2 linked regions of the Neorhizobium galegae genome follow. The protein of the gene in region 1 interacts with the protein of each later gene in a pairwise test. Links are inferred from orthologs where the notes say so. Each region holds a gene or a part of one and is shown on either strand. Other genes may lie near its edges.

Region 1 (7,339 bases):
CCGAACCCGGCGGTGCTGCCGCCTTCGCCGCCCTGCTATCGGGCAAATACGTTCCAGGCCCCAATGAGCGCGTCTGCGTGCTCGTCTGCGGTTCCAACACGACGGCGGTCAAGTTCGCCTAAGACGACCGAATGATATCACGCCGCCTTGGCCACCTGATATTCCTTGATCGCTACCATCTTGATGGCCGGATAACGCTCCGATTCGTAGCGCAGCGAGAAGCTGTCCTGCGCCAGGAAAACCGGGTCTCCATCGAGATCGCGGGCGATATCGCCGCGCTTTACCGTCAGGAACTTGTCGAGATCGGCCTGATTTTCGGCCGAGATCCAGCGGCAGATCGAGAACCGTGACATTTCGAAGGAGACCGGCAGGCCGTATTCGCCCTGCAGCCGTTCCTTCAACACGTCGAGCTGCAGCGCGCCGACGACGCCGACGATGGCCGGCGAGCCGTCTTCCGGCGAGAAGAGCTGCACGACGCCCTCTTCCGCCATCTGCTGCAGCGCTTCCTTGAGCTTCTTCGCCTTCATGGCATCCTCCAGCCGCACGCGGCGGAGGATTTCCGGCGAGAAGTTCGGTACGCCCTGGAACACCAGTTGTTCGCCTTCGGTCAGCGTATCGCCGATGCGCAGCGTGCCGTGGTTCGGGATGCCGACCACATCGCCGGCATAAGCGGTATCGGCCAACTGGCGCTGGGACGCGAAGAAGAACTGCGGCGCCGTCAGCCCGAGCTGCTTGCCCGTGCGCGACAGCCGCGCCTTCATGCCGCGTTCCAGCTTGCCCGAGCAGATGCGCGCAAACGCGATACGGTCGCGGTGGTTCGGGTCCATGTTCGCCTGGATCTTGAAGACGAAGGCCGTCATCTTGTCGTCGGTCGCGTGCACGGTGCGGATGTCCGCCACCTGGTCTCGCGGCGGCGGGGCGAAATCGCCCAGCGCATCGATGAGATCGCGCACGCCGAAATTCCGCAAAGCCGAACCGAAGAAGACCGGCGTCATGTGGCCTTCTAGGAAAGCCTTGCGGTCGAACGGCCGGCAGGCCTCGATCGCCAGTTCGGTTTCCTCGACGAAGGCCGCGCGTTCGTTTTCCGGCAGGCGGTCGGCAACGCTCTGGGGTCCGTTGACCGGGGTTGCCTTGACGTCCGTATCCGAGCCGCGAACGGTATTGTCCGCCAGGTTATAGGATCCGCAAAAACTCTTCGAACGGCCGATCGGCCAGGTGACCGGAGCGGTGTCGAGCGCCAGCTTCTCCTCGACTTCATCGAGGATCTCGAACGGATCGCGGCTTTCACGGTCCATCTTGTTGACGAAGGTGATGATCGGGATATCGCGCATGCGGCAGACTTCGAACAGTTTCAGCGTCCGCGGCTCGATGCCTTTTGCGGCGTCGAGGACCATGACCGCGGCATCCACCGCCGTCAGCGTGCGATACGTGTCGTCCGCGAAGTCTTCATGGCCGGGCGTATCGAGAATGTTGAAGACGTTGCCGTTATATTCGAAAGTCATCACCGAGGTGACGACCGAGATGCCGCGCTCGCGCTCGATCTTCATCCAGTCGGACCGCGTCTGGATACGGTCCTTCTTGGCTTTCACTTCGCCGGCGAGCTGGATCGCGCCGCCGAACAGCAGCAGTTTTTCGGTCAGCGTCGTCTTGCCCGCGTCCGGATGGGCAATAATTGCGAATGTGCGGCGGCGGGAAACCGCCTCGGCAATCGTTTCGGGCATTTTTTCTAGATCCTTTACGTTGCCGCGTATCTAACGACTCCGTGGATAACTTTCAATTCGTGTTTGACCGGAGCGACCGTGGGTCGACAAATGACACGATGAACATTCACGCCCCCTCCTCGCCGAAGCTGAACCTCATCCGTCTCGCGCATGGCGTCGGCCTCGATCTGCCGGCCTATGAAACCGCGGGCGCCGCCGGCATGGATCTGCGCGCTGCCGTCGAAGACGGCACGACGCTGACGATCGCCCCCGGCAAGCGGGCGCTGGTGCCGACCGGCTTCATCTTCGAAATTCCGGAAGGTTTCGAGGCGCAGATTCGGCCGCGTTCAGGACTTGCCTTCAAGAACGGCATCACCTGCCTCAACACGCCCGGCACGATCGACAGCGATTATCGCGGCGAAGTGAAGGTGCTGTTGATCAATTTCGGCGACGAGGATTTCGTCATCACCCGCGGCATGCGGATCGCGCAGATGGTGATCGCGCCCGTTACCCAGGTTCGGGTTGCCGAAATTACGGAAGCGACTGCAACTGCCCGTGGCGCCGGTGGTTTCGGCTCGACCGGCCTCTGAACGCAACGGCGTTTTCGTCGCCGGCCTCTTCCGGGAACAAAATTTCCATTTCGCCTGTTGTCGGGTTCGGCCTTGCTGGCATTCATCGGGAACACGCCCTACGTTCTCTCCAAACTCAGGGAGGGCACCATGCCAGAGACCAGAAAGCCGGGACGCGGCCGCATCTATTCCTCGATCACCGAAACCATCGGCGACACCCCGATCGTGCGCCTCGACAAGCTGGCCAAGGAAAAGGGCGTGAAGGCCAATCTTCTGGCCAAGCTCGAATTCTTCAATCCGATCGCCTCGGTGAAGGACCGTATCGGCGTGGCGATGATCGAGAGCCTTGAGGCCCAGGGCAAGATCACGCCCGGCAAGACGACGCTGGTCGAGCCTACATCCGGCAATACCGGTATCGCGCTCGCCTTCGCCGCGGCCGCCAAGGGATACAAGCTGATCCTCACCATGCCGGAGACGATGTCGATCGAGCGGCGCAAGATGCTCGCCCTCCTCGGCGCCGAACTGGTGCTGACCGAAGGTCCGAAAGGCATGAAGGGCGCGATCGCCAAGGCGGAAGAACTCGCCGCCTCGCTGCCCGACGCGATCATTCCGCAACAGTTCGAAAACCCGGCCAATCCGGACATCCACCGCAAGACGACCGCCGAGGAAATCTGGAACGATACCGACGGCAAGATCGACATCTTCGTCTCCGGCATCGGCACCGGCGGCACGATCACCGGCGCCGGCCAGGTGCTGAAGGAGCGCAACCCGGCACTCAAGATCATCGCCGTCGAGCCCGAAGAATCGCCCGTATTGTCCGGCGGCCAGCCCGGCCCGCACAAGATCCAGGGCATCGGCGCCGGCTTCGCGCCAAAGATCCTCGACACGCACATCTATGACGAGATCGTCACCGTCAACAGCGCCGAGGCCATGGAGATGGCCCGTCTGGTGGCCAGGCTCGAAGGCGTACCGGTCGGCATCTCCTCCGGTGCGGCGCTGCAGGCCGCTATCGAAGTCGGCAGCCGCGCGGAAAATGCCGGCAAGACAATCGTCGTCATCATTCCCTCCTTCGCCGAGCGCTATCTGTCGACGGCGCTGTTTGAGGGATTGGGGAATTAGTGGGTAGTGGGTAGTGGGTAGTGGGTAGTGTCGGGGCAAAACCGGCGGCATGCAAGCTGCCGGAAGTTTCCCTACCCTACTCGCTACCGCTCATCCCAACCATTGGCTACCAACTACTCACTACCGACCAACCACTACCCACTCCCCTCACGCCGCGGCCGTCGCCAGCCGTTCGCCGACCATGCGATAGGAAATCGCCTCAGCGAGATGAATGCGGCCGACCGTATCCTTGCCGTCGAGATCGGCGAGCGTGCGGGCGACTTTCAATATCCGATGGTATCCGCGGGCCGAGAACTTGAGCTTCTCGGCCGCATCCCTGAGCAACTGGAGACCACCGGGATCGGGTTCCGCGATCTTCTCGATCAGCGCCGTCGAGCAGCGGGCATTGGTGAGCACCCGCGGATAACCGGCCTGTTCGAACCGCTCCCGCTGTCTGTCACGCGCAGCCGCTACGCGCCTGGCGACATCCGCGCTGCTTTCCGCAGGCATCGGGCGAATGAGATCGGCGGCCGAGACTGCCGGCACGTCGATGCGGATATCGATACGGTCCATCAGCGGCCCCGAAATGCGCCCCTGGTAGTCCGACATGCATTTTGGCCCCCGCGCGCAGGAATGGCCCGGTTCGCCCGCCATGCCGCAACGGCATGGGTTCATGGCGGCGACGAGCTGGATACTGGCGGGATAGGAAACCCGATGATTGGCGCGGGCGATAATGCATTCACCGGTCTCCAACGGCTGGCGGAGCGCATCCAATGCCTGCGGCGAGAATTCCGGAAATTCGTCGAGGAACAGCACGCCGTGATGGGCGAGCGATGCTTCCCCGGGCCTGGCGCGCAGGCCGCCGCCCACCAGCGCTGCCATGGTGGCCGAATGATGCGGCGTGCGGTAAGGCCGGCGGTCGGAGAGCTTGCCACCGGAAAGCTGGCCAGCAATCGAATGGATCATCGACACTTCCAGCAGTTCGGGGGCTGAAAGCGGCGGCAGGATGGACGGCAGCCGGGCGGCAAGCATGGATTTGCCGGAGCCGGGAGGGCCGACCATCAGAAGATTATGCCCACCGGCGGCGGCGACTTCCAGCGCCCGCTTGGCCGATTCCTGACCCTTGATGTCGACCAGATCCGGCAAATTGGCAGGCAAGGCGCGAATTGCCGGCTGCGGACGGGAGATGACCTGGGTGCCGCGGAAATGGTTTGCGAGCGCGATCAGGCTGCGTGGCGCGACGATATCGATCTCGGCGCCTGCCCAGGCGGCTTCCGCGCCGCTGTCAGCCGGGCAGATCAGGCCCTTTCCCAAGGCGTTGGCGGCGATTGCCGCCGGAAGTGCTCCGGCCACAGGCGCAAGCGTTCCGTCGAGGTTCAGTTCCCCGAGCACGACATAGCCGGTAAGTGCATCGCCGGGAACGGCGCCCAGCGCCGCCATCAATGCCAGCGCGATCGGCAGGTCGAAATGAGAGCCTTCCTTCGGAAGGTCGGCCGGCGCCAGATTGACGGTGATCTTCTTCGGCGGCATGGCAAGGCCCGAGGCGTGCAGTGCCGCCTGCACCCGCTCGCGGCTCTCGGCCACCGCCTTGTCCGGCAGGCCGACGATATGCATGTTGATCTTGCCCGGCCCGACCATGACCTGCACGTCGACCGGAACGCCCTCTATGCCCTGGAATGCGACTGTGCTGACGCGCGAAACCATATCCACCCCGCCCCTAACTTCATGTCCAGGACGCCAGCGATACACGCTTTCCGTGCCAGGAATTGCAATCTGACATAGAAAACGGAATGAAACAAGAACGTTAGTCGAACAATTTCACGCATCCGCTGCAAATGGGTTGCAGGCGGTTGCATCGCGAGAACAAAGGCGACCCGTTTCCGAAACGCCTCGGCTTCATCAGGCGCGTTTTGCCTCGATTGCATCCCAGAGGAGGCCTGCGACGTCGGCACCGCCGAACTTCTTGACTTCGCGGATGCCCGTCGGGGATGTGACGTTGATCTCGGTCATGTAATCGCCGATGACATCGATGCCGACGAAGATGAAGCCGCGCTCGCGCAGGGCGGGTCCGATACGGGAGCAGATTTCCTTCTCGCGCGGCGTGATCTCGGTTGCCTCGGCACGGCCGCCGACATGCATGTTGGAGCGGCTGTCGTGTTCGGCGGGAACCCGGTTGATCGCGCCGACCGGCTCGCCGTCCACCAGCAGGATGCGCTTGTCGCCCTTGCGCACGGCCGGCAGATAGGCCTGGGCGATATAGGGTTCGCCGCGATACATCTGGCCGAACATTTCGAGCAGCGACGTGAAATTGCGGTCGTCACGGGCGGAATGGAAAACCCCGGCGCCGCCATTGCCGTAGAGCGGCTTCAGGATGATATCGCCCATCTCTTCCCGGAAGCGGGCGATTTCGCCCGGATCGCGGCTGATCAGCGTTGCCGGCATGAGGTCGGCGAATTCGGTGACGAAAATCTTTTCCGGCGAGTTGCGCACCCAGGCCGGGTCATTGACGACAAGCGTCTTCGGGTGGATGCGCTCGAGCAGATGCGTCGAGGTGATATAACCCATGTCGAAGGGCGGATCCTGGCGGAGATGGACGACGTCCATCACCGACAGGTCGACGCGTTCCTTCTCCCCGAGCGTGAAGTGATCGCCTTTGACGTCGCGCACCTGCAACGGTTCGACAGCGGCGAAGATCTTGCCGTCACGCATGGTCAGGCGGTCGGGAGTGTAGTGAAACAGTTCGAAGCCACGCGCCTGCGCTTCGAGCGCCATGGCAAAAGTGGAGTCGCCGGCAATGCTGATGCCGGAGATATGGTCCATCTGGAACGCGACCTTGCGGATTTTCGCCATGACTTCAGCCCCCTAGGATTGGCCCGCCTGATGTAGGATGGCGGGCCGTCAAAGGCAACTGCAATCGGCCGATATCACGCGGAGATGCCGACCTGCGTCTTTGCCCGCAACATGTTGCGCAGGCGGAAAAGCATGGCGATCGGCTTCGGGAAAGGCCGGCGGATGAAGGCGACCTTCTTCAGATATTTGTCGATGCGCCAGGTGGCCCAGGTCCGGCCCTTGAAATAGGCGACATCGCCTGCCTGGAGAACGCGCTGCGTGCCGTCTTCGGCAGTCACATGCACTTCGCCCTCAAGGATCACCACTGTTTCGTCCCAATGGAAGTACCAGCGGAACTCGCCCGCCGTACATTCCCATACACCGGTCGTCGCGCAATCGTCCTCGGCGGTGGAATGAGAACCGGCACGCGCCTGCGGATCGCCGGCGATGACCCAGGTGGGCTCGATCGGCATCGGCTTCATTTCGAGAGAATGCGGACAGGCGCCGATAAACGGCTTCACCTTCGGCTTCTCGGGTGCATAGGACTTTGACCGAAATGCAATTGCCGCTGCGGTCGCGGCGAGGACGTGCCAACTCATCTTTCCCCCGGAAGCTGTCAATTCCGGGAGATGCTAACGGCAAAGAGTAAGCCCGCTCTTCAGGCCGATGTTAGAATTTTAACGATCGGCCTCAATTTCGGATTGGGCCCTCAGATAACCGGTTCGACCGGCGCGAGCTTTGCCTCGGCCGGAACGTGGCCCGGCAGGCGCTTGCCCGTTTCGATCGAGAAGAAATGCAGGCGCCTGGCGTCGACGGCGACGCGCATTTCCGGGGAAAGCGCAATCTCCGGCGAAACGGCCGCGGTGATCTGCTGATCGCCGACGGTGCCGTGGATCAGGCGCTGGGCACCCAGTTCCTCGGTATATTCGAGTCGGAAGGGCAGAGCCTCCTCGTCGTCGCGGGCGATGCGCAGATCCTCGGCGCGGACGCCGACGGTGACGGCACCGGAGGTCGGCGCGAAACCGTTGAGGGCGACCATCGCCGGGCCGATCGCCAGCTTGTCGCCATGCAGCTCGCCCTTGACGAGGTTCATGGCCGGCGAGCCGATGAAGCTTGCAACGAAGGTGGAGGCCGGCGCGTGGT
Region 2 (7,260 bases), 1.4 Mb from region 1 along the record:
CCGGATCGGGCCGCGGGCGTGATAGGCGAAGCGGTTGAACAGCCCGCGGGCGCGAACCTTGGCGATCCGCCCCGCACGTTCGCTCTCGAAATCCGCCAGCGCCTGCGCAAGGGGCAGGGGACCGGCTACCCGGTTTGCCAGCACGAACGCGTCCTCGATCGCCATAGACGCGCCCTGGGCCGCAAACGGCATCATCGCATGCGCCGCATCGCCGATCAGCGCCATGTCGCGGCCGTTGTGCCAGCGCCCGGCACTCACCTTGTAAAGCGGCCAGAAGGTTGGCTGTTCGGCCCTTTCGATCAGTTGAACGATGCGCCGGTTCCAGCGATGGAACTGGCCGAGCAGCATGCGCCGCTGCGCATCGCCGGCTTGTGCATCCCAGGTCCTGCCGGGACTGATGCCCGACGCGATTGCGACGATGTTGAACCCGTCGATCTCCTTGAGCGGGTAAGCAACCACATGGGTCGAGGGCCCGAGAAAGGCGGTGACCTGGCCCGCGTCCAGCCAGTCGGGTCTTGCGCTGCCGGGAATAGTGAAGCGCCAGGCGACATTGCGCGAAAAATCCGGCTGCGGGCTGTCCGGTATGCCGGCGCGCAGGTTGGACCAGACGCCGTCTGCGCCGACGATCAGGGGATAGGTTCTGCCGGTGATCCCGGCCAGCGTCCCGTGCGGATCCTTGCGGACAGGCGTATCCAGATGGATTTTGCAGAGCGGGCTTTGTTCGACGGCCTCAAGCAGCGCCTTTTGAAGCGTCGCACGGTGGAGGACCCCATAGGGCGCACCCCAGCGCTCGCGGGCGAAACGCCCGGCCGGCACATGCGCAAGCGGTCTGAGCGACGTCCCCGAAACGAGCGCAATCCGTTCCGGTTCGGTCCAGACGGCTTCAAGTGCGGGCAGGACGCCGAGTTCGGAGAGCACGTGCGACGCGTTCGGCGATATCTGCAGGCCGGCCCCGACCTCGATCAGGGCGGCTGCTTCCTCGAAAATGTCGCAGGCTATGCCGTGGCGGGCGAAGGCGAGCGCGGCCGTCAGCCCGGCCATGCCGGCACCGATGATCGCTACTCTATCAATGGGCATGTCGGAATGCCGATCAGGCGGCCTTGACGTGGAAGACGCAGCCCGGCGGGTCGGTCTGTTCGGCCTTCAGCGACGGATTGTAGCGGTAGAGGGTCGAGCAGTAGGAGCAGACCTTCTCGTTGTCGTCGCCCATGTCGATGAAGATATGCGGATGGTCGAAGGGAACCGAAGCGCCAGTGCACATGAATTCCTTGACGCCGATCTGGATCAAGCTATGCCCGCCGTCGTTCTGGAAGTGGGGAATGCTGTGCCCGGCCATGATGGTCTCCGATATTTGAATGCGGCGCGTCTGATTTGCGCCGGACATTAGCCGCCCGCTTGGCGATTGTGTAGTGGGAAAACCGCCGCAGGCGCGTCGATTTCGTGTCGGGCACGGGTTCAAACGCCGCGGTTCATCCCTTATGTTCCCGGCGTCAATGAGGACTGCCTTCGATGAATCTCAACGCGCCTGCCTTCTCCAAGTTTTCCCATGAGGGTCTCGATCTTGCCTATTTCGACGAAGGCGATCCGTCCGGCGATCCGGTGCTGCTCATTCACGGTTTCGCATCCAGCGCGCTGGTCAACTGGGTACATCCGGGCTGGCTGAAGACGCTGGGCGACGCGGGCTACCGGGTGATTGCCATGGACAATCGCGGCCATGGGGCAAGCGACAAGCCGCTCGATCCGGAAGCCTATCGGCCATGGGTGATGGCCGATGATTCGATGGCGCTCCTCGATCACTTGAGGATCCCGGAAGCGCATGTCTTCGGTTATTCGATGGGCGCACGCATCTCGGTATTTTCCGCGCTCGCCCATCCGCATCGGGTGCGCTCGCTTGTGCTCGGAGGTCTCGGCATCGGCATGACCGACGGGGTAGGGGACTGGGACCCGATCGCAGACGCCTTGCTCGCCCCTTCGCTCGACGATGTCAGCCATGCCCGCGGCCGAATGTTCCGTGCCTTTGCCGACCAGACGAAGAGCGACAGGCAGGCCCTGGCCGCCTGCATCCGCGGTTCGCGGGATCTGGTGACCCGCGCGGACATGGGGCGGATCGACGCGCCGACCCTGATCGGCGTCGGAACCACGGACGACATCGCCGGTTCCGCGCAGGAGCTGGCCGCCTTGATGCCGAACGCGATTGCCCTCGATATTCCCGGACGCGACCACATGCTCGCGGTCGGCGACCGGGTGTTCAAGAAGGCGGTTGTCGACTTCTACGCGGAGCTCTCCGCACGGCCGTAGGTTTCTTCATTCTTACGATCAACGGAATGCGATTTTGCGCCCATTGGTCTCGGCGTAAACTTATTCTATATACTGGCCCTGGAAAGCTCTGCCATACGGCAAACGAGGAGACGGCGATGGCCGCAAGAACTGAAATCCGCCAGGAGCAGGTCGCAACGATGGATCCCATCTGGGATACGTTGCGCCAGGAGGCGCGCGCGGCAACCGAGCAGGACCCGCTGCTCGCCGCATTTTTCTATTCTGCCGTGCTCAACCATCGCTCGCTCGAGGAATGCGTCGTGCACCGCATCTGCGAGCGCCTCGCCCATGCGGATATTCCGGACGTCCTTCTACGCCAGACCTTCATGGAAATGCTGGCCGACTGGCCGGAATGGGGCGCGATCATGCGCGTCGACATCCAGGCCGTCTACGACCGTGATCCGGCCTGCCTGCGTTTCATGGAGCCGGTCCTTTATTTCAAGGGTTTCCACGCGATCCAGGCGCACCGGCTGGCACATTGGCTGTTCAACCGCGGCCGCCGCGATTTTGCGCTCTATCTGCAGAGCCGCTCCTCCAGCGTCTTCCAGACGGACATCAATCCGGCAGCCCGCATCGGCAAGGGCATCTTCCTCGATCACGCCACTGGCCTCGTGGTCGGCGAGACGGCTGTCATCGGCGACAATGTCTCGATCCTGCATGGGGTGACGCTCGGCGGCACCGGCAAGGAAGGCGCCGATCGCCATCCGAAGATCGCCAACGGCGTCCTCATCGGTGCCGGCGCAAAGATCCTCGGCAATATCGAGGTCGGGTCGTGCTCGCGCGTCGCCGCGGGCTCGGTGGTCCTGAAGGCCGTTCCGCCTAAGTCGACCGTCGCCGGCGTGCCGGCAAAGGTGGTCGGGAGCGCGGGGTGTTCGGAGCCGTCGCGCCTGATGGACCAGCTTCTCGGTGCCGACGACTGATTCGTCTGCGTTTGCCCGCCGCTTGCCGATGTTTGGGGTTCGCTGAACATCGGCCCCACGAACATCGCAAAAGCGCGGCGGAGGCTACCTCTGGCGGCTTTACTTTTGCCTTTGTCCCATGCCAAAAGCGCCGCAACCGAGAACCGCTGACGGAGAGAAACGTGAAACCGGACGAAATCAAGAAGCTCGATGCCTACTTCAAGCGCGTGATCAATCCGCAGGCGATCGTCAAGGCGCGTCCGCGCAAGAACGACTCGGCCGAAGTTTACCTCGGCGACGAGTTTCTCGGCGTCATCTATATCGATGACGAGGATGGCGACCGCTCCTACAATTTCTCCATGGCGATCCTTGACGTCGATCTTTGATCGGATCTCCTGGACGTCGATCTGTGATCGTCCCGGTCGCACGACTTCAAGGCGGGCTGACAGGCCCGCTTTTTTGATTCGTGCGGAACGACCGCCGGGAAAGAAAATGGCTGCGGCGTTTTTGCACGGCTGGTTGAGATCCACTGATATATCTTCGCAAAATCAGACGCCTGAATCCATCTATGCATTTGCATGAATCCTGTTGCAACCAAAGGTGATTTTGCGCCGCACAAATCAGCCTTGACTTTTATCGGTGCGCCGCTTTCTATCAGCGCATCCGAATAGAACAAAGGGACCGGCGATGTTCAATTTCGATGAGGCCAACAAGAAGAGCAAGGAAGCGATGGACGGAATGCTGAAGAGCTATTCCGAGATTGCCAAGGGTTATCAGGCGATCACCACCGAAGCGACCGACTATTCCAAGAAGTCTTTCCAGGACATGACGGGTTTCATGGAAGCGCTCGCTTCCACCCGCAGCGTCGAGGCGGCGTTCGAACTCCAGACCAATTACGTGAAGTCGGCTTATGAGAGCTTCATTGCCGAGTCGACCAAGATTACCGACATGTATGCCGATCTCGCCAAGACGGCCTACAAGCCCTACGAAGCGCCGGTCGCCAAGTCGACCGCCGTGGTGACCGCAAACGCCGCGTAACGCGCATAGCGGCCCCTCCAAGCGACGCCTTCACCATAGAAGGCCGGCGGCGTTCAGCGCTGCCGGCCTTTTTGATTCATGCCAATGCGGAAATACCCGACTTTCGGCATGTTCCATCATCTCTTTAGCGGAATAGTGATTGCGTGGCCGCAAAGGGGGCTTAAAATCCGCGTTCAATGAACTAAGTTAGGAAGACTAAGTCCGGCCGTTCGGCCATTCGGACGAACCCGCCGGATGACTGGGGAATGAATGAAGATGATCGCACTGCCGATCTTGATGCAAGCTGAAAAGGGTGGCGACGGAGACAACGCAAATCGCGGTACCTCGGTCATCACTCGCACCAAGCCGAAAACAAAGAAGCCCAATCTCTACCGCGTACTGCTGCTGAATGACGATTATACGCCGATGGAGTTCGTCATCCACATTCTGGAGCGTTTCTTTCAGAAGGACAGGGAGGCAGCGACGCGTATCATGCTCCACGTCCACAATCACGGCGTGGGGGAATGCGGAATATTTACATATGAAGTAGCGGAAACCAAAGTGTCCCAGGTCATGGACTTCGCCCGGCAACACCAGCATCCGCTGCAATGTGTCATGGAAAAGAAGTGAGGAACCCGACGTGCCAACATTTTCGCCTAGTCTAGAAAAGGCGCTGCATCAGGCACTGACCTTTGCCAACGAGCGGCATCACGAATATGCCACGCTCGAGCACCTGCTTTTGGCGTTGATCGACGACGCCGACGCAGCCGCGGTCATGGGCGCTTGTAACGTCAATTTGGAAACGCTGCGCAAGACCGTCACCGACTATGTCGATAATGAACTTGCCAACCTGATCACCGGTTATGACGAGGATTCGAAGCCGACCTCCGGCTTCCAGCGTGTGATCCAGCGCGCCGTCATCCACGTCCAGTCCTCGGGCCGCGAGGAAGTGACCGGCGCCAACGTTCTCGTCGCGATCTTCGCGGAACGGGAAAGCCATGCGGCCTTCTTCCTGCAGGAGCAGGAAATGACCCGCTACGACGCGGTCAACTACATTTCTCACGGCATCGGCAAGCGCGCGGGCACGTCCCAGACCCGCACGCCGCGCGGCGCAGAAGACAGCGAACCGGAAGCCAAGCCCTCCGCCCGCGACCAGGAGGAAGGTTCCGCCAAGAAGCCGCAGGATGCCCTCAAGGCCTATTGCGTCAACCTGAACGAAAAGGCCCGCGACGGCCGGATCGACCCGCTGATCGGCCGCCATTCCGAAGTCAACCGCACGATCCAGATTCTGTGCCGCCGTTCCAAGAACAACCCGCTCTACGTGGGCGATCCGGGCGTCGGCAAGACGGCGATCGCCGAAGGTCTCGCCAAGCGGATCATCGAAGGCAAGGTGCCGGAGGCTCTCGCCGACGCCACCATCTTCTCGCTCGACATGGGTACGCTGCTCGCCGGCACCCGGTATCGCGGTGACTTCGAGGAACGCCTGAAGCAGGTCGTCAAGGAACTCGAAGAGTATCCGGGCGCGGTTCTGTTCATCGACGAGATCCACACGGTCATCGGCGCCGGCGCCACCTCCGGCGGTGCGATGGATGCCTCGAACCTGTTGAAGCCGGCTCTGTCTTCGGGCGCCATCCGCTGCATCGGTTCGACCACCTACAAGGAATACCGCCAGTTCTTCGAAAAGGACCGGGCTCTGGTTCGCCGCTTCCAGAAGATCGACGTCGACGAGCCGTCGATCGAGGATGCAATCGAGATCATGAAGGGCCTCAAGCCTTATTTCGAGGACTACCACAAGCTGCGTTACACCAACGACGCGATCAAGGCGGCGGTCGAGCTTTCGGCCCGCTACATTTCCGACCGCAAGCTTCCGGACAAGGCGATCGACGTGATCGACGAGACCGGCGCGGCGCAGATGCTGTTGCCCGCTTCCAAGCGCCGCAAGCTGATCACGGAGAAGGAAATCGAGGTGACGATCGCCACCATGGCGCGGATCCCGGCAAAGACCGTCTCCAAGGATGACGAGATGGTTCTCGCCAACCTGGAAAAGGAACTGCGTTCGGTCGTCTACGGCCAGGATGCGGCGATCGAAGCCCTATCGACGGCGATCAAGCTCGCCCGCGCCGGCCTTCGCGAGCCGAACAAGCCGATCGGCTCCTACGTCTTCTCCGGCCCGACCGGCGTCGGCAAGACGGAAGTCGCCAAGCAGCTGGCCGCCTCGCTCGGCGTCGAGATGCTGCGCTTCGACATGTCGGAATATATGGAACGCCACACGGTCTCGCGGCTGCTCGGCGCACCTCCCGGTTATGTCGGTTTCGACCAGGGCGGTCTCCTGACCGATGGCGTCGACCAGCATCCGCACTCCGTGGTCCTGCTCGACGAAATCGAGAAGGCGCATCCGGATATCTATAATATCCTGCTGCAGGTCATGGACCATGGTTCGCTGACCGACCACAACGGCAAGAAGATCGACTTCCGCAACGTCATCCTGATCATGACGACCAATGCGGGCGCGTCGGAAATGGCCAAGGCCGCCATCGGCTTCGGTTCGTCCAAGCGCACCGGCGAGGACGAAGAGGCGATCAACCGCCTGTTCACGCCGGAATTCCGCAACCGTCTCGATGCGATCATCCCGTTCGCACCGCTGCCGACGGAGGTCATCCATCAGGTCGTGCAGAAGTTCGTCATGCAGCTTGAGACGCAGCTCTCGGAACGCAACGTCACCTTCGACCTCCACCAGGACGCGATCGCCTGGCTGGCGGAAAAGGGTTACGACGAGAAGATGGGTGCCCGCCCGCTCTCGCGCGTCATCCAGGAATACATCAAGAAGCCGCTCGCCAACGAGATCCTGTTCGGCAAGCTGCGCAAGGGTGGCGTGGTTCGCGTTACCGTCGGCAAGGGCGAGGATGGCAAGGACAAGCTCATCCTCGACTCGATTTCCGAAGCGACGCCCGTGAAGCCGAAGCCGGAGGCCGAGGTGGAAGAGGCCGCCGAGGAAGCCGGGGCCAAGGTTGTCAAGCCCAAGGCGCCG

Evidence for each region.
Region 2: the proteins of cysK (region 1) and cysE interact in binary tests that used the Escherichia coli proteins (3 or more experiments, as listed by UniProt). The link is inferred for Neorhizobium galegae from one-to-one orthologs.

The regions. Positions count from the first base shown.
Region 1 is NZ_CP090095.1:513,678-521,016, reverse strand. The notes cover bases 1,538-4,403. They hold cysK (cysteine synthase A), read left to right. Parts: upstream 1,538-2,419; coding sequence 2,420-3,388; downstream 3,389-4,403. Other genes in these bases: LZK81_RS02520 (YifB family Mg chelatase-like AAA ATPase), read right to left, coding at 3,536-4,403; dut (dUTP diphosphatase), read left to right, coding at 1,820-2,290; LZK81_RS02535 (peptide chain release factor 3), read right to left, coding at 1,538-1,721. Outside these bases: LZK81_RS02540 (threonine/serine dehydratase), read left to right, coding at 1-122; more of LZK81_RS02535, read right to left, coding at 138-1,537; more of LZK81_RS02520, read right to left, coding at 4,404-5,071; gshB (glutathione synthase), read right to left, coding at 5,267-6,217; LZK81_RS02510 (cupin domain-containing protein), read right to left, coding at 6,292-6,795; LZK81_RS02505 (sn-glycerol-3-phosphate import ATP-binding protein UgpC), read right to left, coding at 6,906-7,339.
Region 2 is NZ_CP090095.1:1,923,624-1,930,883, forward strand. The notes cover bases 1,539-4,325. They hold cysE (serine O-acetyltransferase), read left to right. Parts: upstream 1,539-2,414; coding sequence 2,415-3,236; downstream 3,237-4,325. Other genes in these bases: LZK81_RS09675 (alpha/beta fold hydrolase), read left to right, coding at 1,539-2,298; LZK81_RS09685 (DUF3126 family protein), read left to right, coding at 3,398-3,601; LZK81_RS09690 (phasin family protein), read left to right, coding at 3,903-4,253. Outside these bases: LZK81_RS09665 (FAD-dependent monooxygenase), read right to left, coding at 1-1,077; LZK81_RS09670 (zinc-finger domain-containing protein), read right to left, coding at 1,091-1,336; more of LZK81_RS09675, read left to right, coding at 1,510-1,538; ATP-dependent Clp protease adapter ClpS, read left to right, coding at 4,509-4,862; ATP-dependent Clp protease ATP-binding subunit ClpA, read left to right, coding at 4,873-7,260.